Regions from separate parts of the Marinilactibacillus sp. GCM10026970 genome, predicted to be linked through region 2. Evidence: riboswitches for the same ligand, from Rfam matches in the RefSeq annotation. Region 2 holds a riboswitch; each other region holds the start of a gene.
The links. A riboswitch is a leader RNA that binds a small molecule or an ion and turns the genes downstream of it on or off. The one in region 2 is predicted to bind thiamine pyrophosphate.

Region 1 (10,380 bases), on a different contig from region 2:
GAAATGGTGCTGGAAAATCTACTTTGTTTAATGGTATTACAGGTTCCACAGAAATAACTGGAGGCACGATTGAACTCAACGGAAAGAAACTGACGAAATGGAAAGAAGAAAAAAGAGCGACTTTAATTTCCCGAGTATTTCAAGATCCAAAAATGGGAACTGCACCGCGAATGACGGTAGCGGAAAATCTTTTGCTGGCGAAGTTAAGAGGAGAAAAAAAGACTTTGAAATCAAGAAGTCTTAGAAAAAACAAGCCTGGCTTTATCGAACTTTGTGCAACTATTGGAAATGGACTTGAAAAGCAAATCGATGCACCAGCAGGAAATCTATCCGGAGGACAGCGTCAATCGTTGAGTTTACTGATGGCAACGATGACCAGACCGGATTTATTACTATTAGATGAGCATACCGCAGCACTAGATCCAAAAACGTCCAGAAAGCTGATGGAACTGACCGATCAAATCATCAAAGAAAAACAATTGACGTGTATGATGATCACCCACCAGATGGAAGATGCACTTAAATATGGAAATCGTTTAATTGTTATGAAAGACGGAAAAATCACACTAGACTTAAACCAGAAAGAAAAAGAAAAAATGACTTTAAAAGACTTACTAAAATTATTTGAAGAAGAAAACCTGACAGCAGTACTTTAAATATAAAAAGGAGAGTGGAGTAAATGGCGACAAATCAAGCAGGATATTTTGGAAACTACGGTGGAAGTTTTGTACCGCCAGCACTTAATGAAGTACTCAGCCGCCTAGCAGACGAATTTGAACACTACAAAGACGATGCGGACTTTAATAGAGAATTCAAAGACATTTTAAAAGAATACGTTGGAAGAGAAAATCCACTCACTTTTGCTTCAAGATTAACAGAAGCCTTTAACGGTCCAAAAATCTACTTGAAACGAGAAGACTTGAACCACACGGGCGCGCATAAAATCAACAATGTTATTGGCCAGATCTTACTCGCAAAACGTATGGGTGCCCACCGAATCATCGCCGAAACCGGCGCCGGCCAACATGGCGTTGCGACAGCTACAGCTTGCGCAATGTTTGGCATGGACTGCACCATCTACATGGGCAAACTCGATACCGAAAGACAAGCGTTAAATGTCTTTCGAATGGAACTGCTGGGTGCAAAAGTCGTACCGGTCGAAAAGGGGCAAGGTAGACTAAAAGACGCAGTAGATGTCGCTTTAGCGGATCTTGTAGAAAATTATGAGAACACATTTTACCTATTGGGCTCGGCTGTTGGACCACATCCTTTCCCATCGATCGTCAGACATTTTCAATCTATCATCAGCGAGGAGTCAAAGCGTCAAATCATCCAACAAGAAGGTAAGCTTCCAGCAGCAGTTATCGCAGTCGTCGGCGGCGGGAGTAACGCGATTGGTTCTTTTGCTCATTACATTGATGAAGAAGAAGTACGTTTGATCGGAGCGGAACCAGAAGAAGCAGCTACGATGGCACACGGGATGCCAGCAGAAATTCACGGATTTAAAACGCTGGTGTTACAAGACGAGAATGGTGAGCCAGCACCAACGTACTCCATTGCGGCTGGTTTAGATTATCCAGGAATTGGGCCAGAACATAGCTATTTAAAAGAAAGTGAACGTGCAGAATACTACACTGTGTCCAAGGGAGAAGTACTAGAAGCTTTCCAATTGCTATCTTCAAAAGAAGGTATCATACCGGCTTTGGAGAGTGCGCATGCAGTGGCGCTCGCGAAGAAACTGGCACCAGAATTTGATAAAGAAGATTCGATTATTCTGACGATTTCAGGTCGCGGGGATAAGGATGTAGAACAAGTTCAGGAGTTATTGAAAGCAATGCAGGTTTTTAAATGATAAAATTTTCATCTTTTTTTCATCACAATGTAGTAATTGGAAAATCCTTAGGTTAGAATAGAATATATTTAATAGCTAAGGGGAGAATGACATGACGAAAACGATGATTAAGAATGGATTATTGATAGATGGTAATGGGGGCGAGCCAATGGAACAAGGCACGGTCGTCATTGACGGGAACCGTATTGTGTTTGTGGGAGACGCTGCGGATTTTGATGGGACTGTTGACGAAACAATCGATGTCGATGGTGCAACGATCGCTCCAGGATTTATCGATACCCACGTCCATTTGATGATGGAATATTCTTCCGTGCAAAATAGATTGGAAACACCTTTTTCTTACATGTTTTATCAAGCGATCGACTATATGCGCAATACACTCAATGCAGGGATTACGTCTGTGCGCGACGCCTTAGGAACAGACCTCGGTGTCAAGAAAGCAGTCGAAGACGGTATCGTGGAGGGTCCGCGAATGCAGCTTAGTATCAATGCGCTGACCATCACCGGCGGGCATGGCGATGGATACACAACTTCCGGGCAAACCGTTGAATTGCTCCAGGCTAACTACCCTGGAATGCCAGACGGAAAAGCAGACGGCGTAGAAGAAGTACGCAAGAAGACACGAGAAATGTTGCGCGCCGGAGCAGAAGTGATCAAAGTCCATGCAACCGGTGGTGTGCTCAGTGCAACCGATCACCCAGAGTTCACTCAGTTTTCATTTGAAGAGCTACAAGTCATCGTTGAAGAAGCCGCTTTTAGAAAAGGTGTCAAAGTCATGGCACACGCTCAAGGAGCTGAAGGCATTAAGCAAGCCGTCAAAGCTGGGATTCATTCAATTGAGCACGGAATTTTCCTAGATGACGAGGCGATTGAACTGATGAAAGAGCATGGGACTTACCTGGTCCCAACGCTACTCGCGCCTGTTGCCGTTTTGGAATTAGCTGAGGAGGCAGGGATGCCGGATTCTGCGGTTCAAAAAGCTCGAGATGCCATCGAAGCACACAAAAAGAGCTTTACCGCAGCTTACAAAGCAGGCGTTAAAATCGCAATGGGGACGGATGCAGGCGTCATGCCTCACGGAACCAATCTACGCGAGCTCGCTTTGATGACCGAAGGCGGCATGACACCGATGGAAGCGATTGTTGCGACCACTAAGACAGCTGCAGAATGCCTAGGCTGGGAAAACGAACTCGGTACACTTGAAAAAGGTAAATTAGCAGACCTTGTCGTTATCAAAGGAAATCCCCTAGATGATATCACTAGCCTATCTAACGCAGAAACAATCCAACTCGTCATCAAAGACGGCAAAATCGTCAAAAACCAAATAGCCTAAAAAGGAAAACAGCCGGCAGCGGCTGTTTTTTTCATTTTCAAGGACCCAACCTATATTTTTGGCACGAATCATTAAGACATTCCCTCTCGCAAGGTCGGAAATCAACGAGAGGGAATGAAACGCCCAAATAGTCCCTCTCACAAGGTCAGAAGTCAACGAGAGGGACTGAAACGTCAAGATAGTCCCTCTCGCAAGGTGGGAAGTCAACGAGAGGGAATGAAACGCCTAGATAGTCCCTCTCACAAGGTCAGAAGTCAGCGAGAGGGAATGAAACGTCAAGATAGTCCCTCTCGCAAGGTGGGAAGTCAACGAGAGGGAATGAAACGCCTAGATAGTTCCTCTCACAAGGTCAGAAGTCAGCGAGAGGGAATGAAACGTCAAGATAGTCCCTCTCGCAAGGTAGGAAGTCAACGAGAGGGAATGAAAAGCCCAGATAGTCCCTCTCGCAAGGTGGGAAGTCAACGAGAGGGACTATGTTCATAATTGTAACTTCTTATTAAAATGAAACTCATTATATGAAGAAAAATAGGCTGTAGCTTATCCTCAAAATCAATAACTTTTAGAATTTTCATTAGATTCCAAAGCATTCATCAGTATCAATAATGAGGTGATAACAATTATAGTAAAGAATCAGAGAAAAGAGCCAGATTTGCTAAAAAAGCTCATCTATTTGAATGCACGAACTACGTTAAGGGAATCTGACCGAAGACTACTATGGAACCTTGAAAAAGGATATACAGGGGAGGAACAATTTGATACCCTACTCGCTAAACATCTAACCAGTGACGCTTTGATACTAAATGATTTACTATTAAAAAATAGTGGAAGTACTTTTCAAATAGATACCTTAGTGATTTCTGGAGGAACAATCCATCTTTACGAAATCAAAAATTATTCGGGTGATTACATTTTGACCAACGAAGGATTATCGACAGTATCCGGAAAAATTATCAGAAACCCTACTATCCAGCTAGCCAGAACCAAACAAAACCTCACTAACCTAATCAGAGAAACACATTTCAAACATAAAATTCAAGCACACGTCGTCTTTGTTCATCCCACATTTACCCTTTATAATGCCAGTACCACCGATTCTTTTATCTTCCCCACACAAATTGAAACCCACCTCATCAAAATAAACGATCAGCTTAAAATGTCATCCCAAAAAGACAGACAACTGGCAGAAATACTAGTGGATGGACAGGAGACTCAGAATCAGCATGAACAAACTACGCCCGAATACCCTTATGAACAGTTAGAAAAAGGGGTTGTCTGTCCGCACTGCAATACGCTTTCCTTGTCGAGCGGTCTTAGAATGAAAAGTTGTCTGACCTGTGGGCATAAAGTACCATTAGAATCAGCTATATTAGAAAGTGTTAGACAATATCAAGTTTTGTTTCCAGAAGGTAAGGTGACTACAAATCAAATCGATGACTGGTGCGGTAAACAAACATCAACAAAAAGCATACGAAAAGTGCTAGAAACACATTTCACCATGGTAGGAACGAATAAACTAAAAGAATATATTTAAGGAGAAATTTTCTATAATCAAATGTACGATGAACCTTTCGTGACGATCGTTCTCATTATACTATTTCACAGATTACGTGATTTCCTAACTTTGAATGTAGCCATCAACAAGAATGAAATCGGCCTTAAGCATTACTGTCAAAGAAACTGATCAGTAAAGTCAAAAAAAACAAAAAAAACCACCTGCAGATGCAAGTGGCTAAAAAGGAGACGGACGATTACTTGGAGGAGTAATCGCCCTGAAAAATAAGTTGGTTGTTGTGGGTATGAACATAGTATAGAAAACAAATTTGAAGAAGGTATGATGAACAGATGAAAAAATCGTAAAAAATAGAAAGGAATGAAACAAATAGTCAACGCTTAAGCATATGGTATTTTCGGTACCAAACTGATATAATGAAATCGTTAAATTAAAAGAACTAGGGGAGCATAGAGCTTTCAGTAAAGATCGAGGATTTACAAAACCCTCCAACCAAACTGATCGCGAAAGCTGAGAAAGGTAAGACCTGACCCTTAACCTGAACTAGGTAATGCTAGCGGAGGGAAGTGATCATGATGAATGGCAGATCAAGTTATCTGTATTCTTATTTAGTGTGAACCGACTCTCTTCTATCAATTTTGGAAGAGTTTTTTTGTGTCTTAAAATGTCTAGAGAGTGGGATGAGCAAAATGATAAAACAGAACGATTTTCAAACAGTAGCGCAACAAATAATAGAAAAAACCACCTTTTTATCGGTCATAGCAATCGAAAAAGTCTTCGGTGCACAAGGAGCGGTGAGAAAATGACGACTAAACAAGTATTGACGATTGCAGGCAGTGATAGTGGTGGTGGAGCAGGAATTCAAGCAGACTTGAAAACCTTTCAAGAAAGAAACGTATTTGGGGTATCCGTATTAACGGCGGTCACGGCTCAGAACACACTTGGGGTTCATGGAGTACATCCTGTGCCGCTTGAAATGGTTGAAGCACAATTAGATGCAATTTTCAGTGATTTCAACTTGTCAGCGATTAAAACAGGCATGCTTGTTAATGGGGATTATATGGAGCTCATTGCAAACAAACTTTTAGACCATAAAATAGCCCCACTGATCATTGATCCGGTCATGGTCGCAAAGGGAGGACATCCCTTAATGGCATCTACTGCGATCGAAGTGATGAAAAATAGACTGGTTCCTTTAGCAGATGTCATCACACCCAATATCCCAGAAGCTGAAGCGTTGACAGGGATTGAGATAATAAACAAGGAAGATATGCTTAAAGCTGCCTATCAGTTAAAAGAAGCGGGGAGTAAAGTTGTCATCATAAAAGGTGGTCATACGCTGGATGATCCGAAAGCCTCTGATTTGATACTGCTTGAATCTGGAGAGGAAGTATGGCTATCCACCCCCCGAATTGACACGAAAAATACTCACGGTACGGGATGTACGTATTCAGCATGTATTGCGGCTGAAATTGCAAAAGGCCACTCAGTGCTAGAAGCCATCAAGACAGCTAAAGCTTACATCCAAGCCGCAATATCTAATCCACTGGAGCAGGTGGGGCACGGTCATGGACCGACAAATCACTGGGCTTACCGAACAGAAAATTAAGAAAGTAGACAAAAAAATCCCATTAGGAAAAAGCGAAAGTTCGCTGAATCCTAATGGGATTTTTTTAAGGAAGGAAAGCATTCCAACCTCAATTTAAAATTGAGACATATCTAGTCTCTTATATTTCTATATTCAGCAATGTATACAATTCAATCAGGGGAGAAAGAAAGTTCAGCTTCATATAGAATAAGTTTCTTTTCAAAAGAACAAGATAAAGTGGGGGGCCACTTTAAAACATTCAATATTAGGGGGAGAAAAGAAAAGTGTTTTATAATTTGACACTATAGATAGTTTAACAATATTTTTTGTACGTATCCTTAAAATCAGTTAAGGTTTTAGCTGAGAAAAATAATAATTTCCTCAGCTAGCCGTAATTATTGTAACGCGTTCACCATAGCTTTGTTAAAAGCAGGTAAATCTTCAGGCGTACGGCTTGAAATTAAACCAGAATCGTCAATAACGACTTCTTCGTCACGGAAGTTTGCGCCGGCATTTTTAAGATCAATTGCTACTTGAGAGACTGAAGTAATATCTTTTCCTTTTACAACTTCAGCATTGATTAGTAGTTGTGGACCATGACAAATTGAGAAAATTGGTTTATTATTTTCAGAAAATGCACGTGTGAAATTCAAGAAACGCTCATCCTTACGAAGTTGGTCGGGTGAAAATCCACCAGGTATGAGTAAAGCGTCGAAATCTTCTGGGGAAACATCGTCAATACTTTTGTCGATTGTAACAGAAGCTTTTCCTTTTTTACCTTCAACGGTTTCGCCTGCTTCAAAGCCAATCGTTACGATTTCGTGACCTGCTTTTTCGAGTTCTTCTTTTGGTGAAGTGAATTCTACATCTTCAAATAATTTTGTCATAACGGTTGCTACTTTTTTACCCATGTCTAAATTCCTCCTATTAGTTTATCTACATTTAGTGTATCGCGCATGTAGAACGGGTGCAAATCTAATGCTTATACTAAATGCTGTTTCTCATGGTATTCTCTAGCCGATAAGATATGTTATGATAAATGAAGATACAAAGTATGACCAGTCTGAAACCAATAGGATGGAGTGAACAGAATGAATATTGCATTAATTGCTCACGATAAGAAGAAAGAAGACATCATTAAACTGGCCACGGCCTACAAGGCAATATTAGAAAAACATACTTTATTTGCAACGGGAACCACCGGCACACGAATAATAGAAGAAACAGGCTTAGATGTTCATCGATTCAAATCAGGACCACTAGGTGGAGATCAACAAATTGGTGCATACATATCAGACAATAAAATGGATCTTGTCATCTTCATAAGAGATCCACTAACCGCACAAGCGCACGAACCGGATATTTCGGCATTACTGAGGTTAAGTGATGTTTACGAAATTCCATTAGCAACTAATGTAGGTTCAGCAGAAATTTTATTAAGAGGGTTGGATGCTGACTTTTATCAGTGGAGAGATTTTTTCAGAGGCAAAGGTAGAGAAGATTTACCCATCTGAAATGAGTGACTAGATACAGGTGAAAGAAAGGGTATAAAATGGGGTTACTAATTATAATAGGTCTTGCATTAATCGTGTACGGAGGGATTTCTCTGAAATATCCAAAGCAACTTAAGAGAAATCAGCAGACAACCAATAAGAAACAAGAAAAATACTGGTTATGGTATAACAGTATCTATGTCATCGGAAGTGTTGTATCTTTGATTGTAGGAGTATTACTTGTACTTGCGGGAATCGTTTTTTACAGATAATGGATTCAATTAATTAATAGAGAGAACATAAAAAAAGCGAGTTATTATAATCAACTATAATAACTCGACTTTTTAATTTATAATAATCGTTAATGACGCCAACTTCAGGAGGGAAAGGATGCTATCGATCTTTTAATCTGCTGCCGCCTCTTGGTGTGAATGAGAAGTATTTGAAACACCATAGTGCGCTTAAGCCAATGACGATATAGACAATACGCGTTCCCCACTCCTCTGGGCTACCGAAGACAAGTTCTACAGTATTGAAACCAATTAATCCGATCAGTAGTAAATGAATGCCTCCGAGTATCAGGATGCCTAATGCAATTCTATCTAATATTTTCAAGGTATAGCCTCCTTTTATACGAACTAACTATATTTTACGAAATATACTGAATAATGTCGATAAATAAATTGAAGTTACTTGGCGATTATACCGCGTAAATACAAAAAAAGTAAATAGAGAAACCACTTGAAATTGTGATTAAAGTTCGTTTATTGTTATGTTATAATCGGATTACATAGAAAGTAAGCAGTTAAATAATATTAAAGCGAATAAAATGAAAGTTTGATGTTTTTTTCGTTCGTAAAAACGGAGGGTAACTTTTGAAGACAGACATTGAAATTGCACAAGCCTCAAAAATGGAACCTATTGAATCTATCGCCGAAAAATTAGGGATTGAACAAAAAGATCTTGAACAATATGGACCTTACAAAGCTAAAATCACTTTATCTGGAAAGAGTATTGAATCCAAGCGAAAAGGCAAACTCATTCTAGTTACCGCAATCAACCCAACGCCAGCAGGAGAAGGGAAAACGACCACTTCTGTCGGACTTGGAGATGCATTACAAAAGATTGGCAAGAAAGCAGCCATTGCCCTGCGTGAACCTTCCTTAGGTCCGGTATTTGGATTAAAAGGAGGCGCCGCTGGTGGCGGATACGCCCAAGTGATCCCGATGGAAGACTTGAACCTTCACTTTACAGGAGATATTCATGCGATTGGAGCAGCCAACAACCTGGTCGCAGCTATGGTTGACAATCACATTTATCAAGGGAATGAATTGGAAATCGATCCAAGGCGTGTAACCTGGAGAAGAGCGATTGATATGAACGACAGACAGCTTAGGTCAATCATCAGTGGTATCGGCGCACGCTCTAACGGTATGCCAAGAGAAGATGGATTTGATATTACCGTTGCTTCGGAAATTATGGCAGTACTCTGCTTATCTACTTCTATTGATGAACTAAAAGCAAAATTAAAAAACTGTTTGATTGGATATACTTATGACAATCGCCCTGTTACAATCGGTCAACTGGGTGTAGAAGGAGCGGCTGCTGCGTTATTGAAAGATGCACTGAAACCGAATCTTGTGCAAACGCTGGAGCAGACACCCGTGTTTGTTCACGGTGGACCGTTTGCGAATATCGCACACGGTTGCAATAGTTTACTAGCAACAAAAATGGCTTTAACGCACGCAGACTACGTCGTCACAGAAGCGGGATTTGGAGCGGACTTAGGTGCAGAAAAATTTCTGGATATTAAATGTCGCATGGGCGGACTAGAGCCAGATGCAGTCGTCATTGTTGCAACCATTAGAGCGCTTAAAATGCATGGAGGCGTTCAAAAAAATCAGCTAGACGCAGAGGATATAGAAGCGTTAAAAAATGGCTTGCCAAACTTATTGAAACATGTTGAAAATATTCAAGGTGTATTCGGATTAAATGCCGTTGTCGCTATCAATACTTTTCCGCAAGACACAACAGCTGAACTGGAAGTATTAAAAGAAGCTTGTTTAGCACACGACGTTCAAGTTGTTCAGTCCGATGTTTGGGCTGAAGGTGGAAACGGAGGAACAGAGCTTGCGAAACAAGTGGTTGAGGTCTGTGATCAGCCGTCCAAATTAACCTTCGCTTACGAGTTAGAAGATTCTATTGAAGAAAAAATCGAGCAAATCGTTCAAAAAGTCTATGGTGGATCAGGAACAGAATGGACTACATTGGCTAAAAAGACTGCAGAAAAGCTCACCGCACTCGGTTACGGAAACTTACCTATCTGTATGGCTAAAACGCAGTATTCTTTGTCTGATCAAGCAGAAAAATTAGGTAAACCAGAAAATTTCAGTGTGAATATTAGAGCGTTATCTATCTCTGCAGGAGCTGGCTTTATCGTTGTCTTAACGGGCAACATCATGCGTATGCCAGGACTTCCTAAAAAACCAGCTGCTGAACAAGTGGATATTACATCTGAAGGAAAGATAACTGGACTATTCTAGAAGAAAGAAGGACAATCGAGATGACAGAACAGTCAATATCTGATTACTTGAATCAGTTACA
Region 2 (10,380 bases):
AAGGCAAAGAATACAATTTAACAATTGATACTGATAGTGAGACAGGCTACCAAGAATTTATATTATCTTTTAACGATGAAATTAATAAAGCTTACATTTTAGAATATAGTTCGTTTATTGATCCTTTAGTTGGAAGAGGTGAAAATATCACCAACCAGTTTAAAATTGAGGGGTTAAACGTAAGTTTTGCTACTAATACAGAAGAAGAGATTAATATAGTCAAAAGCAATGCCGGAGGCGGGTCTGGTTCAGCTGTTCGAGGAAGCTTTGTGATTCAAAAAGAAAATGAATCAGGAGAACAATTAGCTGGAGCGGTCTTCAATCTATATACTAGTAATGGCCAACAATTATTGCGTACTGGAGAAACGAATGCTGACGGTGAATTAGAATTTGGAAATCTTAGAAGAGGGAATTACCTATTAAGAGAAGTCCAAGTACCAGAAGGATATGTAATCAGTGATGAACTAGCAGAAGGCATCAGAGTTCAGCTTGCTCATACTGACGATAATCCAATGATGAATGTAACTTATGTAAATGCGCTCACTAAAGTAACAATCAATAAAGTGGACGATCGCGGTCAAAGAATTAATGACAATGTAATCTATAGAATCTTTGATTCTGAACAAACACTGGTAAGGGATAACGTTGTTGCTGAAGACGGAACGATTACCGTTGAAGATTTAGCACCAGATAATTACTTTATAGAAGAAGCTGAAGCACCAGAAGGATATATTTTAAATACTAGACGATCGGAATTTGTTATTCGACTGGAAGACAACGGGACACAAGAGATCCCTACTGTTGAATTTAGAAATTATCAAGGTTCAGCACAGCTGAAAAAAACAGATGCAGCTAGAGGGAATGTGAGTGGTGGAACTTTTGAAGTAATCGACGCAGAAACTAAAGAAGTGGTTGCAAGTGATCTGACAAGTGTAGAGGGTGTGGTTACAGCAACTGGTCTAGCGCCAGGAACTTACCAGTTTAGAGAAGTCACAGCACCTACTGGTTATATTAGAAACACAGATTCTAGTGCACCGTTTACGATTGCAGAAACAGCAGATGGCGCACCATCTGTAGTAGAAGTAGAAGAACCATTCGTAAACTACCAAGGGTCTATTCAATTTGTTAAAACAGATGGAGCAACTGGCTTAGAAAATGCTATTTTTGAAATTATGGATGCTAATCAAAATGTGATTCAAGGAAATCTTGTTTCAAATAGTGAAGGTGTGGTTACAGCAACTGGTCTAGCACCAGGAGCATACACCTTAAGAGAGACAGAAGCACCAGAAGGATATATCTTGGATACGAAGACGATTGATTTTGACATTCCAGAAAAATATGCCGGAGCTATAGGTATTAAATCTTTAGGAGATATTAGAAACTACCAAGGAGAAGTTCTGTTAACGAAAACAGACTCAACGGGTACAATAGACTTAGAGAATGCTGTCTTTGAATTGTACACTGGGGATAACGTTCTAATAGGGGCATTCACATCGAACGATCAAGGACAAATCCGTGTAAAAAACTTGGTACCTGGTGAATATAAATTTGTGGAGAAAACAGCGCCAGAAGGCTATATCAGAAACACAGAATCTATAGACTTTACGATTAATCCAATTTCTGACGGAGTGCCTGAATTAAAAACGTTAATAGCCGTTAATTATCAGGGTTCTATTGAATTCAATAAGGTCAGTGGTTCAAACGAAGAAACTCAAACCTTATCTGGAGCAGAATTCCGAGTAGTGAATGCAGAATTGAATCCAGATGATGAAAACTATGTCGTACAAGAAGTCATCATCTCTCAAGAAGATGGAAAAGTAGAAGTAACAGATCTTGCACCGGGAAGATATTATTTTGAAGAAACTCAGGCGCCAGCAGGTTACTTGATCAATACGGAACGAGTAGAATTCATAATTGATGAAACAGCAGAAGGCGAACCAGAAGTTCAGTCACTATCTGATTTCAATAATTATCAAAGAACGGTCCAATTAACTAAACGATCCGTTGAAGAAGTACCAATCACAACGGGTGCGGTATTCAATTTAGAAGATTCTGAAGGAAACCTATTACAAAGTGATTTGCGAACAAATGATGAAGGAATCATTATCGTAGAAAACTTGGCTCCAGGAGCTTACAGATTTGTTGAAAAGGCAGCACCGGAAGGCTATATTTTAAATACTGAACCCATTACCTTTAATATAAAAGAAGAAGCTAAAGGCGAACCATCAGTTCTTAATGTAGAAGCAATCAATTATCAAGGTGTTGTGGAACTAGAAAAGGTAGATGCCTCAGGGAACAAACTTGCAGGAGCTGTATTTAATCTGGAAACAGAAGATCAATCTGTTATCCGAGAAGATTTGATAACTGAGCCAGATGGTAAACTTACAGTAAGTAACCTAGCACCAGGAACTTATTACTTCAGAGAAACAACAGCACCAACAGGATATCTTATTAACGAAGATCTTATTAAGGTAATTGTCGGAGCTGAAGCAGATAAAACGCCAGCTCTAATTAAAGTAGAAGCGGTCAACTATCAAGGTAGTGCCCAACTGATCAAGACTTCTAATTCTGGAACAACTTTATCTGGAGCAGTATTTGAGGTTATTAACAGTAATGGTGAACTTCAAGAAGGTAACCTTATATCAAACGATGATGGTCTAGTTGAAGTCGATGACTTAGCACCAGGGGATTATCAATTTATCGAAACATCAGCACGAGAAGGATACATTAGAAACACAAAACCGATAGATTTTAAAATATTAAACTCAGCAGGTGGAGCACCAGAAATGGTTGTCGCTGATAACAACTTTATTAATTATCAAGGTAATATTCAATTTGTAAAAATCGGAAATGACAATGTTGGTTTACCAGGAGCGGTTTTCCAGATTCTCAATGATCAAGAAGATGTTGTTCAAACGGTAACTTCTGATAGCGAAGGTGTCGTTAGAGCTACAGGACTAATTCCGGGTAGCTATTCTTTACAAGAAATAGAGGCACCAAATGGTTATCTAGTGAATTCTAGAGCCATTACGTTTGTAGTGGAATCTGAGTATGAAGGTGATCCTGGTATTCAGTCGCTAGGTGATTTCCAAAATTACCAAGGATCCGTTCGTTTAACAAAACGAGCAGCAGATTCAACCTTACTACAAAATGCAGAGTTCCGTTTAGAAACGACCAGTGGATTTGTCTTATACACAGATTTACGAACAAACGAAAATGGAGAACTACAAGTCGATGGATTAGCGCCAGGTTCTTATCGCTTTGTTGAGATAAATGCACCAGCAGGCTATGTTTTAAACACGAATCCAATTACATTTGATATCGATTCATCGGCGTTATCAGAACCTAGCACAGTAGAGGTTGAAGCAATCAATTATCTAGGATCTGTTGAATTAACTAAAATAAGTGCAGATGATACGTTACTAGAAAATGCAGAGTTTGTTTTGGAAAGCGAAGAAAATGGCGTAATCCAAGAGAACTTATCAACTGATTCTGAAGGCAAAATAAGAGTTGATGGTTTAGTACCGGATAACTACTTCTTCAGAGAAACCAAAGCACCAGAGGGGTACGTTGTGAATAACGAATTGGTGAAATTTACAATTGATCCTGAAAGTAAAGGAATACCGGTTTTACAAGAAGTTGAAGCAATCAATTATCAAGGATCCGTTCGTTTAGTAAAAACAGACCAGACAGGTAGAGTACTAAGCGGCGCAGTGTTTGATCTAGTAGATAGTGAAGATCAAGTGATTGAAAATAACTTAGAATCAACAACTACTGGTGAAATTTTAGTAGATGGCTTAGCTCCGGGAGAGTATCATTTTATCGAAACACAAGCACCAGAAGGATATATCATAAATACATCACCAGTAGGTTTCACGATTGTGGATTCAGCACTTGGGGAGCCCGTTGAAGTAACGGCTGATGCAGGTTTTATGAACTATCAAGGGAGCATTCAGTTCATTAAAGTCGATAACAACATAGGTATATCAGGAGCGATTTTCCAGATCGTCAATGATAGAGATGAAGTGATTTTATCAACTCTGATTTCTGATGCAAATGGAGTCGTGCGTGCAGACGAACTTGCACCAGGCACTTATTACCTGGAAGAAACAGCTGCACCAGTAGGATACGTTCGTAACACAGAACGCATTCAATTCACCATCGCTGCTGAAAACGCAGGAGACCCTGGGGTTCAGGCGTTAGGAGACTTCCATAATTACAAAGGATCAGTCACTTTGACGAAACAGTCTGCAAATCAGACAGTCCTTGAAGGAGCAGAATTCCGCTTAGAAACAATTGATGGACAAGCCCTTCAATCAGGATTAGTCACTGGGGCAAATGGAGAACTAACCGTAGCTAATTTAGCACCGGGTTCATACCGATTCATTGAAACGAAAGCACCAGCAGGACATGTCCTGAATACGGAACCGATTGAATTTACGATTGATCCAACGGCTTATGCTATACCACTAAATAAATCAGTAAACGCCGTCAACTATCAAGGTTCTGTCGAATTAACGAAGGTTAGCAAAAACGACGAACCACTGGAACAAGCCGTGTTCAGTTTGATGAATCAAGACAGTAAAATGATTCATGAAACTTTAACGACCAACTCTGAAGGAAAAATTCGAGTCGATGGTTTAGCTCCAGGAACGTACACGTTCAAAGAAATCAAAGCACCAGTAGGTTATATCTTAAATGAAGAAGAAGTCACTTTTACGATTGATGCACTAGCAGAAGGAACACCAAATGTCCAAAGTGTTGAAGCTATCAATTACAAAGGACAAGCGCGTCTAGTTAAAACGGATGCAGCCGGAGAAATTTTAAGTGAAGCGACATTTGATTTATTAGATCAGGCAGGAAATGTGATCCGTGAGTCTCTTATTTCAGACGTTAATGGTCTGATCACAGTTAGTGATTTAGCACCGGGAGACTATCGTTTCATTGAAACAAAAGCACCAGATGGCTACATTTTAAATACAATGCCAGTGGACTTCACAATAGAAGCATCAAGCTTAAAAGAGCCGGTTGAAGTTATTGCTGACGCTAGCTTTGAGAATTATCAAGGAAGTATTCAGTTTGCAAAAGTAGATCAAGAAACGGGGATTCCAGGGGCGATATTCCAGATCGTGGATGAGTCGGATTTAGTGGTTCAAACAGACCTGATCTCTGATGAAAATGGGATCGTCCGTGCAGAAGGGCTCGCACCGGGAACCTATTACCTGAAAGAAACAAAAGCACCAAACGGGTATGTTTTAAATACGGAGCAAATTGCCTTCACAGTAGAAGCCGATCATGCAGGAAACCCAGGTGTGATGACTTTAGGAGACTTCCCGAATTATCAAGGAACGGCTAGGTTAACGAAATATTCTTCGGAAGAAACGGTACTTGAAGGAGCAGAATTCCGCTTGGAAACAGTAGCTGGATTTGTTCTGGAAACAGGATTAATAACGGATAAAAATGGTGTGTTGAGTGTAAACACTCTTGCTCCAGGCGCATACCAATTCGTAGAAACAAAAGCGCCAACTGGTTATGTACTCAATACAGAACCAGTTGAATTCGAAATCGAATCTGTAGCAAAATCAGAACCCGTTATTGTTGAGGTAGCAGCTATAAACTATCAAGGTACAGTACAATTAAGTAAAGTAACAGAAACAGGCGAAGCCTTACCGGGCGCAACATTTGCCTTATTCGATGCAGATAGTTTAGATGTTGAGCAAGAGGTCGTTTCAGACGAACAGGGGATCGTTCGCTTCGCACAACTTGCACCAGGAAATTATATTATTAGAGAAACACAACCAGTCATAGGATATATTCGAAATACTAGAGAAGTAGAAGTCATTATTGAAGATTCGTCAAGTGGACAACCTGTTGTTACAGATTTAGGAGAATTTACAAATTACCAAGGTGCAGTCTTATTGACTAAACGTGATTCAGCAGATGCGACAATTACATTAGCAGAGACAGCTTTCACCTTATTTGATCAGTCAGGTACAGAGCTGATGGCCGATATAGTCACGAATGCAGATGGTCAAGTAGAAGTTGATGGCCTAGCACCAGGGGAATACCACTTTATTGAAACTCAGGCGCCACCAGGATATGACATTTCTTATATCCCGATTGAATTTGAAATCGAACCTGAGACAGTAGATAAACCAGAAATGGTTTTAGCGACAGCAACAAATAGTAAGCTCATTATTACTGAACCGACAGAAGATTCAGAATTGATCATTAAAACACCAAAACCAGTTCTGAACCAAGAGTCGAATAGAGGGCTGAACTCAAATGTGATCACAAAACTGACGACTGATCCAGAAGTCATTAAACCAGTAAAAACGAATCAGTCTCAGTCTAAGCTTCCGCAAACCGGATTCCAACAATATGGTGGAATCGCGCTTCTGGGAGGGGTCCTAACATTGATGGGTACAGGTATCTTCTTATCAAATAGAAAAAAAGTAAAATAATCAATTAACGACCGAAAAAGCCAGGGCTCTATAGCCTGGCTTTTTTCTGTGACAAATTCTTAATTTTAATATAAGAATAGTTTTGGATGAAATAACCTTTAAGATAAACCTTTTTTATTATTCGTCCCGAACCGTCCGAATTGATTATTTTTAAATGTATGGTATAATGTAACTACATTAAGAATAAATATGAAGTATTATATAAAATCGTTTTAACGAAGTTTAATCGATCTGGCGCAACTATAGAGTTGTAAGGACACAGTAGAGGTAGGGACTGTGTTGTTTAAATGAGAAACTCAGTCATATAATTTGAATAGTAATTTAGCACGAATTAACTGTATAAGTCATTTATTTTTAATCAGAGAGCCGCTCCCTTAATTGGGAGGGGCTTTTGTCAATTCTAAGGCAATTTAATCCAGGTACTTTAGATGCGCATCGGGATGAGCAATTTTTTATAATACAGTATATTATTTTAAAAGCATATGATATGATTTATGTAATTGAATACACAATAGACCACTAGGGGAGCTTCTTGTTGAAAAGCTGAGGCTGAGATAGGTAGAAACCTGACCCTTAGGACCTGATCTGGATAAAGCCAGCGTAGGAAAAGTGGAATGATGATTTGACTCTAGCACTCTCTTTTGAGAAGGCTTTATTAAGATTGTAAATGAACCCACACCCTTTTTCTGTCTGCTTAAGACAGAGAAGGGGTGTTTTTTGTTTATTCAAAAAAGCGAAAAGAGGGCAAGGAATGAGTGAACAGAAAACCGTTTTAGTTACAGGATCAAGTCGAGGACTAGGAGCTATGATTGCGAAACAGTTTGGTGAAAAAGGATATAAAGTAGTAGTCAATTACTTTAAAAACAAAGAAAAGGCGCTTAAAGTTATTGAGGAAATTGGAAAAGACAACGCAATCGCCATTCAGGCAGATGTTAGAGATGAACAGCAAGTAGAAGCTATGGTAAAAAAAGCCACAGAACATTTTGGAACAATTGATATCGTCATCAACAATGCTTTAATCAATTTTGAATTTAATCCAGTCACCCAAGGAACAGTGGAAGAATTGACTTGGGAGAATTATAATGAACAGCTTCAAGGAACAGTCCAGTCTGCCTTAAACACGATTCAAGCTGTCCTTCCTGAAATGAAAAAACAGCAATACGGTCGGATAATCAACATAGGTACAAACTTATTTCAAAATCCCGTAGTCCCCTATCACCAATACACAACGGCCAAAGCGGCACTCGTAGGATTTACTAGGAATATGGCGAAAGAACTCGGAAAAGATCAAATCACAGTTAATATGGTGTCTGGTGGCTTGTTAGAACGAACAGATGCTAGTGCAGTTACTACGCCAGAAGTCTTTGATTTGATTGCAGCAAGTTCTGCACTAAATCGCGTGACAGAACCAGCAGATGTAGCGGAAGTCGTTGTTTTCCTAGGGTCTGAGGCTTCCAGAGGTGTCACGGGACAGAATATTGTTGTAGACAGCGGATTAACAATGAATTAAGAAATAAATAATGTGTAGAAAGTGTTTGATCATTTTATTGATGAGAAGTAAAAAGCTGCGCCTTAGTGGGTGTAGCTTTTTACTTGTTCGGGGTAATGTTCACTAGAAAATTTTGGTATACTATAAGAAACTGATAGATAAGGAAGCTAAGCTATTGAAAGACTTACTTAAAGATGACGAACGTATTGATCAGTTGATGCAATACGATATAGAAATTATACAAAGCCCTTCAGTCTTCTCTTTTTCACTAGATGCCGTATTATTAGGAGAATTTGCTCAAGTACCCAAGCATAATCGTGCTAAAATTGTTGATCTCTGTTCTGGAAACGGTGCAGTTGCACTCATGCTTAGTCAAAAGACGGCTAGTCCGGTGACTGGGGTTGAAATTCAAGAAAGACTTGTGGATATGGCAAATAGAAGTATTGAATTGAATCAATTACAGGAACAAGTAATGATGAAACATGCGGATGTTAAAGAAGTCAGAGAACTGATTCGACATGATTCAGTGGATGTCGTGACGTGTAACCCGCCTTATTTTAAAGTGACAGAAGAAAGCCTTCAGAATCCAAACACAAACCTTGCGATTGCCAGACATGAGATTCACTTGTCTTTAGGTGAAATGATGAAAGCAACGGCATTTTTACTTAAGACAAAAGGAAAAGCTTATTTTGTACACAGACCGGATCGGTTTCTAGAAATTCTAGACGCTATGCGTGCCGTTAATCTTGCACCTAAAAGAGTGCGATTTGTCTATCCTAAAGAACATAAAGAAGCAAACATGATATTGATTGAAGGCATTAAAAATGGAAAAGAAACAGGCTTCACTGTGCTCCCGCCTTTATTTGTGTTTGATCAAAATGACCAATATTTACCTGAAGTGAGAAGGATGATTTATGGAGCCGAAAGAAGTGAAGAATAGCTATTTTTATGTACTACATTGCAAAGACGGTTCATTTTATGGTGGGTATACTACAGATTTAGAACGAAGACTGGATGAACATAATTCTGGTACGGGTGCGAAATATACAAAACCAGCCTACAGACGCCCTCTTAAAATGATTTATGCTGAGATTCATCCAACAAGAAGTGCAGCGACAAAAGCCGAAGCAGCCTTTAAAAAACGAACAAGGATCAGCAAAGAACGGTATTTAAAACAGAACGGAGTGAGTTTGCCGTTTAGTCAACAAGACCGATGTAAGATTGTAAGAAGAGAGGATGCAGTTGATGCAGACGCAAAAGAGTTATGAGAAAACAGAAACAGGTATGCTATATCTAGTACCGACACCGATTGGTAACTTAGAAGATATGACGTTTAGAGCCATCAGAATGCTAAAAGAAGCAGATCTAATTGCTGCTGAAGATACAAGAAATACACAGAAATTATTGAATCATTTTGAAATTCAGACAAGTCAGATTAGTTTTCACGAACACAATTCACAGGAGCGTACACCAAAACTGGTTGAAAGAATGATTGCTGGAGAAACGATTGCTCAGGTGAGCGATGCGGGTATGCCTTCTATCAGCGATCCAGGTGTTGACTTGGTCAAGGCAGCTATTGAAGTGGGGATTGCAGTCGTCCCATTACCGGGAGCAAATGCTGCACTGCCAGCACTCATTGCTTCTGGCATTTTACCCCAACCGTTTTACTTTCATGGGTTTTTACCGCGGAAGAAAAAAGATTTGCATACTGAGTTGGAAACACTAAATAAGCGCCAAGAGACCATCATTTTTTATGAATCGCCACATCGATTAAAAGCGTTACTGGAACAAATTGAAAAAGTCATGGGTTCAGATCGAAAGATTGTTCTAGCTAGAGAGTTAACGAAAAGATATGAAGAATTTATTAGAGGAACGGTTTCTGAAGTGTCTGACTGGGCACAAGCAGAACAAATTCGAGGAGAGTTCTGTGTGATTCTTGAGGGGAATGCTGATCCGATTTTAGACCAAGAAATAGTGGAATGGCAGAATTGGTCTGTAAAAGAACATGTCGAAAAATTAATGGAATTAGATGGGTTAAATAGCAAGCAGGCAATAAAAGAAGTGTCTATTTTAAGAGGACAGCCTAAAAGGGATATTTATTCTGAGTACCACGAGATTTAAGACAATTATAGTATTCTTAAAAAAGATACAGTATACTATAGTCAAATGAAGGAGGTAGTCTTTATGAAAAACTGGACGAAACTAATCACACTTTTAACTGTTGGGGCTGCGCTAGCTGCATGTAGTAACGATAATGATGAAGCCGTAGTGGCACCTGAAACAGAACAAGAAACGACTACTGAAACAACAGAATTAGTAGATGAAACGGATGATCTAGCAGTCGCGTATCAAGCTGAATTAGATCAGGCGCAAGCACAATTTGATAATGAGCAGCTGGATGAATCAGCTGGAACGTTATCTGTTTTA
Region 3 (10,380 bases), on a different contig from region 2:
GTTTTTACTCTGATCATGTTTATACGTATACTTTTATTGAAGGCTTCATTAAATTTTTCTATATGCCTTTTGTATATAATATATTTGGAATAGGGCTATCTTTACTAGGTGAAAAGAATAGTAAGTATTACACTGCGGGACCGCTTTTGTACTACTTTGGTTTAACTGTAGTAGGCTCGACTGCTATATCATTAAATTTAGAAATTGGTTACTATTTAAATCCTACTGTTCTCATGTCATTAGGAGATTTTTATACTATCAACTCGTTTTTGATTTTATTAATAAATTCTTTGCCTTTGATTCTTGGATTGATATTTATCTGGAGGGAAACTAGATATGGTGATTTTGAAATATCGTAAACATTTAATAAGTCTTATATTATTATTGACTATATTTTCTTTTGCATTTAGAGCCGTAGAACCGACTATTGGGGACATCTTTTCTGGATTTTACTTTATGTTTTTTTATTAGTGCTGTATGCGTTAATGAATAGTAATAAAAAAGATATGCTACTAACAGAATTATCTCGATTTGAATCACAAGGTAAATACTTCAATTGGAAATTGATTAAAATTGCTGAGAGTAGCATAATTGATTGTTTAGTTTTAATAATCGTTGGAAATATTCTGGTTCTTGTACAAGGAGGTAATGTTAACTTTATAGAATCTATGATGATACTGATATCTTATTTTAGTTTGATAACGGTGTATAGTTTTCTAATTATCTGGACTAAACTTTATTTTGGGACTTCTAAATGGATATTCACTATATTTTTTTTATTAGATGCATACAATATGATAAATATTGGTGCCAATCAGTACTTAAATCCGTTTGCGGGTATACATCAAAAATTTTCTTTTTATGAAGCGCCAACGTATTCTACATTGGCACCTGATCCAAACTATTATAGTGTTCAAAGTTTTATTGCATTTTTTGTTGCTATGATAACAATTACCATAGCTATCTTGTTGACAACTTCCTTCAAAACAAGAAAAGTAGAAATATGAGGAAGTATCTGATTTTCGAAGTTTTTATACTGTTGTTGTTTATGATTTATTTGAAAATTATAATTGAAGAGCCATTATATTTGGGAGATTACTTGTCCATAGTGGGTCTAGAAGTAAATACATTTGACCGATATTTAATATCAGCAATAAATCCAACGTACCTTTTTATGAGTCTAATTTTTTTAACGATTAATATATATATGGTGTTGGAAAAAAATGAGAATGTAAACTCTATGATGCAGATGGTTCTTTATAGAACAAATAAAAAAATCTACTTTATTAAACAATTTAAATTATTGATTTTATTATTATTTAAAACATTCAGTATATCTTATATTTTAATTGTTTCTATGGCTTTCGTTATGAATTCCTTTATTCTGGATTCTATTAAATTTTGGGATATAACAAATGGATTTATATGGATATTGAGAGTGATCATAGTGATATATATTTTATACTGTATAGTAGAGTTACATGCTAAAGAGAAAGAACTCTTGTTTTTAGAATTAATGGTAATTATTTTAGTTTTGGTGAATATAGAAATAATATTTAACCTACACTTATTAACTTATGTAACAAATATAGTAGTTAATTTAAAAAGTTTACTGGTTCTATTTCTTTTGTCCATTCCTACTGTAGGTTGTCTATTATATATAAACTTGAGAAAAGAGGATATTTTATGATTCATTTGGAAAATGTGAATAAAATGTTTAAAAGAGAGTACATACTAAAAGATATCAATGCTACTTTTCTATCAGGGAAAAAGACTTTAATAACTGGCGTTAATGGTTCTGGAAAAAGCGTGCTTTTAAAAATGGTAGTAGGATTTTCTAAACCTACAAGTGGGGCTATAACTGTTGACGAAAATCAACTAGGTAAAAAATATGATTTTATTCCGAATGCGGGCGTTTTTATCAATGCTCCTGATTTTATGAAATCGTGGTCAGGTATGGAAAATCTAACGTATTTAGCTTCTATTAAAAAAGTAGCTACTAAAGAAACGATTGCAAATCTTGCTGAAAAATTAGATTTAAGCAAAGATTTAGATAAAAAATATAAAACCTATTCATTAGGTATGAAGCAAAAGATGAGAATTATTCAAGCATTAATGGATGAACCTGAATTTCTAATATTAGACGAACCACTTGATGCATTGGATAAACAAAGTAGAAATAATGTGTTAACTCTATTGGACGAGTATATGACAAGCAATCCGAAAAGAACCTTAATTTTTACAAGCCATAATGATTCTATTGAAGAATTTGCTGACTGTATTTTTGAGATAGATAATTTTAGCCTACGTCAATTAGTATGAGCTCTTCCTTGTGTTACGCTTGTGAGGAAATAAGGTGGTATTACTATATTGATCACTATTTAAGAGAACCTTATCGTAAGGTTCTTTTTTTGTACCTTGAACTGTCAATCTAAATATAAGTAGTTAACATGCTCTCAGCCCGTAATCTTTGAATGATTGACTTAGTAGGTGTATCTTGAGAATGCATAAGCAAATGTTTGAGAAGATAAACTTAACCGGGAACATTAACTAGTAGGAGGATTAGCAAATCATGACTGAAAACAATGGGAAAATCGAAGCAGCCGTCGCAGCAATCAAGGTATTAGAAAGCTGGGGCGTCAAACAAATCTATGGATTACCGGCAGGGTCTTTGAACTCTTGGATGGATGCATTGAAACATGAAGAAACGAAGATGGACTTTGTTCAAGTGCGCCACGAAGAAGTCGGAGCGATCGCAGCATCCATGCAGGCGAAATTCAGTGGAGAGATCGGCGTAGTTTTTGGTTCAGGTGGACCTGGGGCAACGCATTTGATGAATGGTTTATATGATGCTAGAGAAGATGGCGTACCGATGTTAGCGATTATCGGTCAACGTGCAGAAAATGAAATCAATATGGATGCCTTTCAAGAAATGAATCATAATCCCCTATTTGCCGATGTGGCGATATATAATCGCCGGGTAGCATACGCGGAACAGTTACCGAAAGTGATTGATGAAGCGATTCGTACAGCGATTAGCCGTAAAGGTATAGCGGCTGTAGAAGTACCCGTAAGTTTCGGGTGGGTTGAAATGGATGATGAAGGCTGGTATTCATCTGCCAATGCTCGTCGTACACCAACGTATTCCATACCAGATGAAAAAGATATTGAAGATGCAGCTAAAATCTTGGAAAATGCAAAACGCCCGGTCATATATGCCGGAATCGGAACACGAGGAAATGGCGATGCAGTTATGGAACTCTCTCGCAAGTTGAAAGCACCAGTTGCCATCACGGGATTAAACTATGATAACTTCCCACATGACTTTGAAGCTTTACTGGGATCCGCAAACCGTGTTGCACGAAAACCAGCAGTAGAAGTATTTGAAGAAGCGGATGTCGTATTGTTTGCAGGAAGTAACTATCCTTTTACTGAGGTAACAGGTGTATTTGATCATATTGATAAGTTCATTCAAATCGATATTGATCCCTACAAACTAGGAAAAAGACATCCGGTCGATGTTGCTATTTTAGGAGATGCTGGAGCAGCCATTCGCTCAATCACAGATAAGATCTCTGAAAAACCAGAAAGTGCATGGTACCGTGCCAATATAAACAACGTTAAAAACTGGGCAGCCTATATTGATAAGCTTGAGAAGAAAACAGAAGGTAAATTACAGGTCTATCAGGCATACAACGCGATCAACAACGTGGCAGATGAAGATGCTATTTACTCTACAGATGTTGGGAATACCACTCAAACTTCCATTCGTCATTTGAAAATGACACCGAAAAATATGTGGAGAACGTCAGGCGTATTTGCAACGATGGGAAGTGGGCTTCCAGGGGCTATCGCAGCGAAGAAATCCTTCCCGAATAGACAAGTGTGGGATTTGACTGGTGACGGTGCCTTTGCGATGGTGCAGCATGACATTATCACAACCGTTCAACATAAATTACCCAGTATCCATGTTGTTTTCTCCAATGAAGAGTATGCCTTCATCAAAGCGGAACAAGAAGATACAAACCACTATTACTTTGGCGTGGATTTTCAATCTGTTGATTATGCTAAAATCGGTGAAGCGCAAGGTGCGGTTGGGTTTACCGTCAAAGAAATCAGCGAGTTAGAAGAAACGTTCCAAAAAGCGGTGGATCTGGAAAAATCTGGACGTACAGTAGTGATTGACGTCAAAATCAGTAATGATCGTCCGATACCGGTTGAACGTCTGAGACTAGATCCAAAACTTTATTCAGAAGAAGAAATCAACGAGTTCAAAGAACGCTATGAAGCACAAGATCTTATTCCTTTCGGTCAATTCCTAGAAGATGAAGGTTTAGAAGCTAGAGTGTACGAGCGTGGAGGAAAGTCGAAACAAGACGATTCAATCGTGAATACTGAAGACCAAATTTAAGGAGTATCTTTAAAGAACCTCATTCGTTGGGGTTCTTTTTCTATGGGGCGAATATATCGGTTAGGTATATGATGAGAGCAGTTGAAACGATAAAATACTCTGAAAATATCAGAAGAAAATAGATTGTTTAAACTAATCTTAAAGAGTACAATGATAAAAAAATCAACAGATAGAAAGGAAGATGAAAAGTGAACGAGAAACATCCGCAGCAAATAGTCATTAAGACAACGATAAATAGAAGTGTAGAGGATGTGTGGAAGAGCTGGACAAAACCTGAGCATATTATGAAGTGGAATCAGGCTTCAGAAGATTGGCATACGACTAAAGCAGATAATGATTTGCGAGTGGGCGGGCAGTTTCTTTCACGGATGGAAGCCAAAGATGGGAGTGCTGGATTCGACTTTGCCGGTATTTACGATGAAGTAGATCCCTACAAAACGATCGCATATACTTTAGAGGATAATCGAAAAGTGAACATTTTATTTAACGGAAACAATAACCAAACCGAAGTAGTAGAAACATTTGATGCAGAAAGTGAATATTCTCTTGAAATGCAAAAAGAGGGATGGCAATCTATTTTGGATCAGTTTAAAAATTATACTGAAGAAAAATTTTAAGTCTATCATACAAAAAAGTACTACATAAGAAAGTAATCTTTTGCAGTACTTTTTGTTTTGTAAAGACATGTTTAATCATTTTATTTCATTTTTGTTTATTGAATCCGTTAAGCTTAGCGTGTACTTTCCCACGCAGTCGCTGAAAAAACAAAAACTGACGGCGAGATTGTTCCATACTTTTATAGCGTTTACGATTCTTTTTATAGAACTGCTGGTGATAGTTTTCTGCAGGCCAAAAGGTACTGACTGGCTCAATTGAAGTAACGATTGGTTTTGTATATTTGTTCGAGTCGATTACACGCTGTTTGGATTCCATGACAATTTTGTGCTGTTCTTCATTTCGGTAGAATATAACCGGGCGATAACGTTCACCACGGTCTGCGAACTGACCATGTGCATCGGTAGGGTCTGTTAACTGCCAATAAAGTTCGACAAGGTCGGCATATTGTATGATACGTGTATCAAAAATGATTTCCACAGCTTCTACATGTCCTGTATAATCTCCGCTGACTTGGTCATAAGTAGGGTGATCGACGTGTCCGCCGGTATAGCCAGACAATACGGATAGAATGCCCTCTCGTGTCTCAAACGGTTCTACCATACACCAGAAACAACCACCCGCAAAAATGGCACTATCCTGGTTATTCTCATCGTCAATGGTGTGTCCATCTATATCAAATGAAGTTTTTATTTTTAAATTACCGGTGATTAAATTGTAAAAGTCCATTACGTCAGGTGTGAGATTACTTCTTAGCGCCAAAGGACGTAGATCGGCCTCAATTTTTGAAAGGTGACTCTCCACACTTCTTCCATCATCCAGGCGATCTTTTGTCTCTGACAGCAAAGAACGTTCCCAATCACGTGTCGCTGGATTAAGGATCAGGTTATAGAGATTCGCTAACAGTACTTCTTGATTCATGTTCATACGTATACCGCCTTTGAGTCCATTCGTTTAGTGAGGGATCGTTACCGTTAGTATACCGTAATTTTCTTGAAAATTAATTTAAAAAAGGTTAAATGGGCGAGAATCCTACAATTATTTATAAGCCTGTAGTCCCATCAAAAAAAGTATGCTATACTCTAATCAATTGAAAAGAACATTTGGGGTGCTATTTAGCTGAGATTATACCCATTGAACCTGATACAGTTAGGACTGGCGCAGGGAAATGTAGTTGTAGACGGATTTTATGCAATCGTTTTATTCTGATTGTATGACTCCGTCTGTCTCAGACCGCACTCCTTTTGCTTTTCGCAGAAAGGAGTTTTTTTACGTGGAAAAAAATCGAATCCACAGATTGACTTTACTAGCATTAATGATTGCACTAGACGTGGTGTTGTCACCATTGATGCGAATCGAAGGAATGGCGCCCATGTCTAGCGTCATGAATATTATTGCGGGTGTTTTACTTGGTCCGCTCTATGGAACGCTGATGGCGCTGATTTGCGGCCTGATCCGTATGTTACTTTTAGGTATTCCACCGCTTGCTTTAACGGGGGCTGTATTTGGGGCTTTCTTAGCGGGACTATTTTATAAATTCGGCCGGAATATGTACTGGTCGATGGCGGGTGAAATTATCGGAACAGGCATCATTGGTTCACTACTTTCTTATCCCGTGATGGTTTGGTTTACCGGTAGCCAACAAAGTTTGTACTGGTTTATTTACACGCCTAGATTTGTTGGGGCGACTTTGATTGGTTCTGTGATGGCATTTTTAGTACTAGTCAAATTAAAAGAAACGTCTACTTTCAAACGGACTCAAAAATTGTTTATGGGAGGTCCGCTTTATGGCGTTAAATCATGACCTTTCAACTCAGTTTCCATTAAAACAAGCTCCATTAGTACAATGTATTACCAATGAAATCACTTGTGAGTCTATGGCGAATGCGCTGCTTTACGTAGGGGCTAAACCGATTATGGCAGATGACCCGAGAGAGTTTAAACAACTCTTTACTCAAACGGATGCTTTGCTTTTGAATCTTGGCCATCTTTCAGAAAAACGTCAGATTAGTCTGCTGGAAGCAAGCCGTTATGCTAATGAAACGAAGAAGCCGACGGTTGTTGATTTAGTTGGTTACGGCGTTAGTGATATCCGTAATCAAGTGAGCCTTGCGCTAGTTGAAAATCATCCAACTGTCGTAAAAGGAAACACTTCAGAACTTAGAAACTTCTGTGAACTAACGAGCCACGGACGAGGTGTTGACGGAAACGAACTGGATCAGGGAGAAGAAAGCCTGAACGAATTGATTGACGCCCTGAAAGAGATGAGCCAATACTATCCTAACACAACTTTTCTAGCAACTGGACCGACAGATGTCGTCGTGTCGCTGGACCGTACTGTGATGCTTTCCAATGGTGTCGAGGAACTCGATCGATTCACAGGAACCGGTGATATTGTTGGAGCACTAATCGCGGTACTCTTAGGAGACGGTCAAAATTCATTCGATGCCGTAGTTGGCGCAGTCAGCTATTTTAACCTTTGTGGTGAAAAAGCTAAAACACAAAGCAAAGGATTAGCCGATTTCCGCTTTCAAACATTAAACCATCTATCACTGTTACTGAAAGAAAACTGGAACCAATCCGTGAAAGGATGGGAAAAATGAAAGAATTAACCCTTTACCTTGTAACTGGAAGATACGATTTTGACGAAGCATCCTTTTTAACTGTGATCAAAACCGCCTGTGAAAATGGCGTAACACTCGTGCAGCTGCGTGAAAAGGAAGCAACGACAAACGATTTTTATAGACTGGCTCAAAAAGTGAAAGACCTAACAGACCGTTTTGACGTTCCTTTGATCATCAACGATCGAGTCGATGTCTGCCTAGCGGTTGATGCTGCGGGTGTTCACATTGGTGACGATGAATTGCCAGTAGAAGTCGTTCGCAGACTGATTGGAAAAGATAAAATAATAGGTGTTTCTGCAAAAGATGTTGAACGCGCAAAAGAAGCAGAAAAAGCTGGCGCAGATTACTTAGGCGTTGGTGCAATCTATCCAACCAAGACAAAGAAAAATCCCCAGCGCACATCTATTGAGACGCTGAAAACAATTGTTTCATCCGTCAACATTCCGATCGTAGCGATTGGTGGACTCAAGGAAAATAATATTGATTCACTGCGTCACACAGGTATTGCCGGAGTCTCTGTTGTTACAGAATTGATGCTGGCCGAAGACGTCGCTCAGAAAACACAACGACTTAAAAAAGCGGTAGTAGAAATCATAGAGTCTTAATAAGAACGAATAGTTTAAATAGTATATCACTGGAGGAGAGTTTCATGTCTTTTACACTTAACGCCAAGAAAGCCGCTTCTGCCTCATGGGAAGGGAGTTTTAATCATCCTTTCATCACAGAATTGCAAGCGGGGACCTTGGATTCGGAAATTTTTCGTTATTACCTAATTCAAGATCATTATTACTTGAAGCATTTCAGCGAACTCTACGCACTGATTGCTGAGAAAACGACGCATCCAGCATTAAAAGCTTTACTCGTAGAAAATGCGGGAAATTTAGCATTAGGGGAAATTGCGATTCGAGAAACGTTTTTCTCTGAACTCGGTATCACAGACGAAGAAGTCCGTGCTACACCGATTGCACCAACTGCCTATCACTACGTATCACATATGTACCGACAACTGCTTGAAGGAACAATCAATAGTGCAGCTGCGAGTATGCTGCCATGCGCTTGGTTGTACCAAGAATTAGGAGATACATTGATCACCAAGCAGTCTTCTGTTCCAATCTATCAAAGATGGATCGAAACATATGCGGGCGTAGAAGCGCAAGAACATGTACAACTGGAAAGAGCGATTTTAGATGAACTGTATGAGGAGAGCCTACCTGAAGAACAAGCACAGATGATGGAAGCTTTTGTCCTCAGTAGCGAGTTGGAATATGCTTTTTGGGAAATGGCTTACCGAAAAGAACGATGGCAAAAAGACCAATAAATAACCAAGACAGCGATCCTTTTAACCATTAAAGGGTCGTTTTTTTGTACAAGCCTGTAGTGGAATCGGTATGATAGGTATACTTAAAGAAATTTAAAGAAACTTAAAGAAAGAGTGAACTCAGGCTTTAGTCTGAGGTTAAATAAAAAAGAATCGCGTATGCTATAAAAGGAACGGTGTTTACTAGTGTGATGTATATAAGGAGAAGATGGAATGGCTGAAAAAGCAGAATATGTAGGTTTGAGTTATGCAGAAGTAGAAACACGAAAAGTACGTGGAGAAAGCAATGAAGCCTTGCCGCCTATGACACGAAGTTTCAAACAAATCTTCTTAGAAAATAGCCTAACACTATTTAACTTCATTAACATAATTATCGCCGGATTCGTTATTTATACCGGGAGCTACAAGAACTTGCTCTTTCTTGGCGTCATCCTCGTCAATACGGCCGTAGGGGTCTTTCAAGAATTACGCGCAAAGAAAAATATCGACGAATTGACCTTGCTAAATCAAGCCAAAGCGACCGTTATTAGAAATGGCCAGCAAGAAGAGATCTTACAAGAAGAAATCGTGAAGAATGATTTGCTTGTCATCAAACGTGGACAACAGATTGTTGTGGATGGTATCGTGATTCAAACAAGCGGTATCGAGTGCGATGAGTCTCAATTAACAGGAGAAGTTGATCCAATATTGAAACAAACGGGAGATATGGTTTATTCAGGTAGTTTTGTAGTCAGTGGACAAGCCTTGATGGAAGCGACAAAAGTCGGGAGAGAAAGTTATAGCTCCAAACTAACATTGGAAGCGAAAGGTGAAAAAAGTATTTACAGCGAATTGCTACAGACGATGAAGAAAGTGATTCGGATTCTAACTTTTGGCATTATCCCAATAGGGACGGCACTTTTCATGTCCAGTCTACTCAGTGATATGTCTGTGAATCAAGCAATTCTAGGGTCGACTGCAGCAATGATCGGTATGATTCCCGAAGGGCTGATCTTGTTGACGACAGTAGCACTGGCGGTCGGTGTCATTCGCTTATCTCGGAAAAAAGTCTTGGTGAAGACAATGGGGTCTATTGAAACCTTGGCTCGAGTAGATATTTTGTGTCTGGATAAAACGGGTACGTTGACGAGCGGAGAGTTAAAAGTCATTCAGACCAACGTGACTGGTGGACGAACTGAAAAAGCATTCGAAGAGATGGTGGGTCGGTTCGCTCATGATTTGCAAGAAGACAACGCAACAGGGCTTGCTTTGATGGAATCATTCCCAAAAGTGGATGAAGCCTATCCTATTACAAAAACGATTCCCTTTTCTTCTGTTCGTAAATGGAGTGCCGTAGAGTATGATCAAAAAGGCACGGTTGTCATGGGCGCACCAGAATACTTATTTGATACCTTTACATCTGAACTGACAGA

Region 1: it holds a riboswitch for thiamine pyrophosphate, as region 2 does, so the genes downstream of both, thiD (bifunctional hydroxymethylpyrimidine kinase/phosphomethylpyrimidine kinase) here and ACFP65_RS08790 (3-oxoacyl-ACP reductase) in region 2, are expected to answer to the same signal.
Region 3: it holds a riboswitch for thiamine pyrophosphate, as region 2 does, so the genes downstream of both, thiW (energy coupling factor transporter S component ThiW) here and ACFP65_RS08790 (3-oxoacyl-ACP reductase) in region 2, are expected to answer to the same signal.

The regions. Positions count from the first base shown of each region.
Region 1 covers NZ_JBHSUL010000009.1:25,109-35,488, reverse strand. Annotated here, with positions in the region: gene ACFP65_RS03220 (ABC transporter ATP-binding protein) at 1-656, shown strand, start outside; gene trpB (tryptophan synthase subunit beta) at 680-1,852, shown strand; gene ACFP65_RS03210 (metal-dependent hydrolase family protein) at 1,944-3,185, shown strand; gene ACFP65_RS03205 (nuclease-related domain-containing protein) at 3,835-4,716, shown strand; TPP riboswitch at 5,127-5,277, shown strand; gene thiD (bifunctional hydroxymethylpyrimidine kinase/phosphomethylpyrimidine kinase) at 5,498-6,304, shown strand; gene ACFP65_RS03195 (type 1 glutamine amidotransferase domain-containing protein) at 6,679-7,194, opposite strand; gene mgsA (methylglyoxal synthase) at 7,375-7,797, shown strand; gene ACFP65_RS03185 (hypothetical protein) at 7,836-8,048, shown strand; gene ACFP65_RS03180 (DUF378 domain-containing protein) at 8,170-8,391, opposite strand; gene ACFP65_RS03175 (formate--tetrahydrofolate ligase) at 8,652-10,319, shown strand; gene ACFP65_RS03170 (cyclodeaminase/cyclohydrolase family protein) at 10,340-10,380, shown strand, end outside.
Region 2 covers NZ_JBHSUL010000027.1:276,858-287,237, reverse strand. Annotated here, with positions in the region: gene ACFP65_RS08795 (SpaA isopeptide-forming pilin-related protein) at 1-6,464, shown strand, start outside; TPP riboswitch at 6,976-7,089, shown strand; gene ACFP65_RS08790 (3-oxoacyl-ACP reductase) at 7,216-7,974, shown strand; gene ACFP65_RS08785 (tRNA1(Val) (adenine(37)-N6)-methyltransferase) at 8,171-8,893, shown strand; gene ACFP65_RS08780 (GIY-YIG nuclease family protein) at 8,868-9,221, shown strand; gene rsmI (16S rRNA (cytidine(1402)-2'-O)-methyltransferase) at 9,199-10,074, shown strand; gene ACFP65_RS08770 (hypothetical protein) at 10,138-10,380, shown strand, end outside.
Region 3 covers NZ_JBHSUL010000013.1:12,814-23,193, reverse strand. Annotated here, with positions in the region: gene ACFP65_RS05080 (hypothetical protein) at 1-359, shown strand, start outside; gene ACFP65_RS05075 (hypothetical protein) at 486-1,007, shown strand; gene ACFP65_RS05070 (ATP-binding cassette domain-containing protein) at 1,687-2,322, shown strand; gene spxB (pyruvate oxidase) at 2,573-4,411, shown strand; gene ACFP65_RS05060 (SRPBCC domain-containing protein) at 4,600-5,028, shown strand; gene msrA (peptide-methionine (S)-S-oxide reductase MsrA) at 5,114-5,953, opposite strand; TPP riboswitch at 6,121-6,210, shown strand; gene thiW (energy coupling factor transporter S component ThiW) at 6,300-6,830, shown strand; gene ACFP65_RS05045 (hydroxyethylthiazole kinase) at 6,814-7,629, shown strand; gene thiE (thiamine phosphate synthase) at 7,617-8,255, shown strand; gene tenA (thiaminase II) at 8,300-8,968, shown strand; gene ACFP65_RS05030 (cation-translocating P-type ATPase) at 9,182-10,380, shown strand, end outside.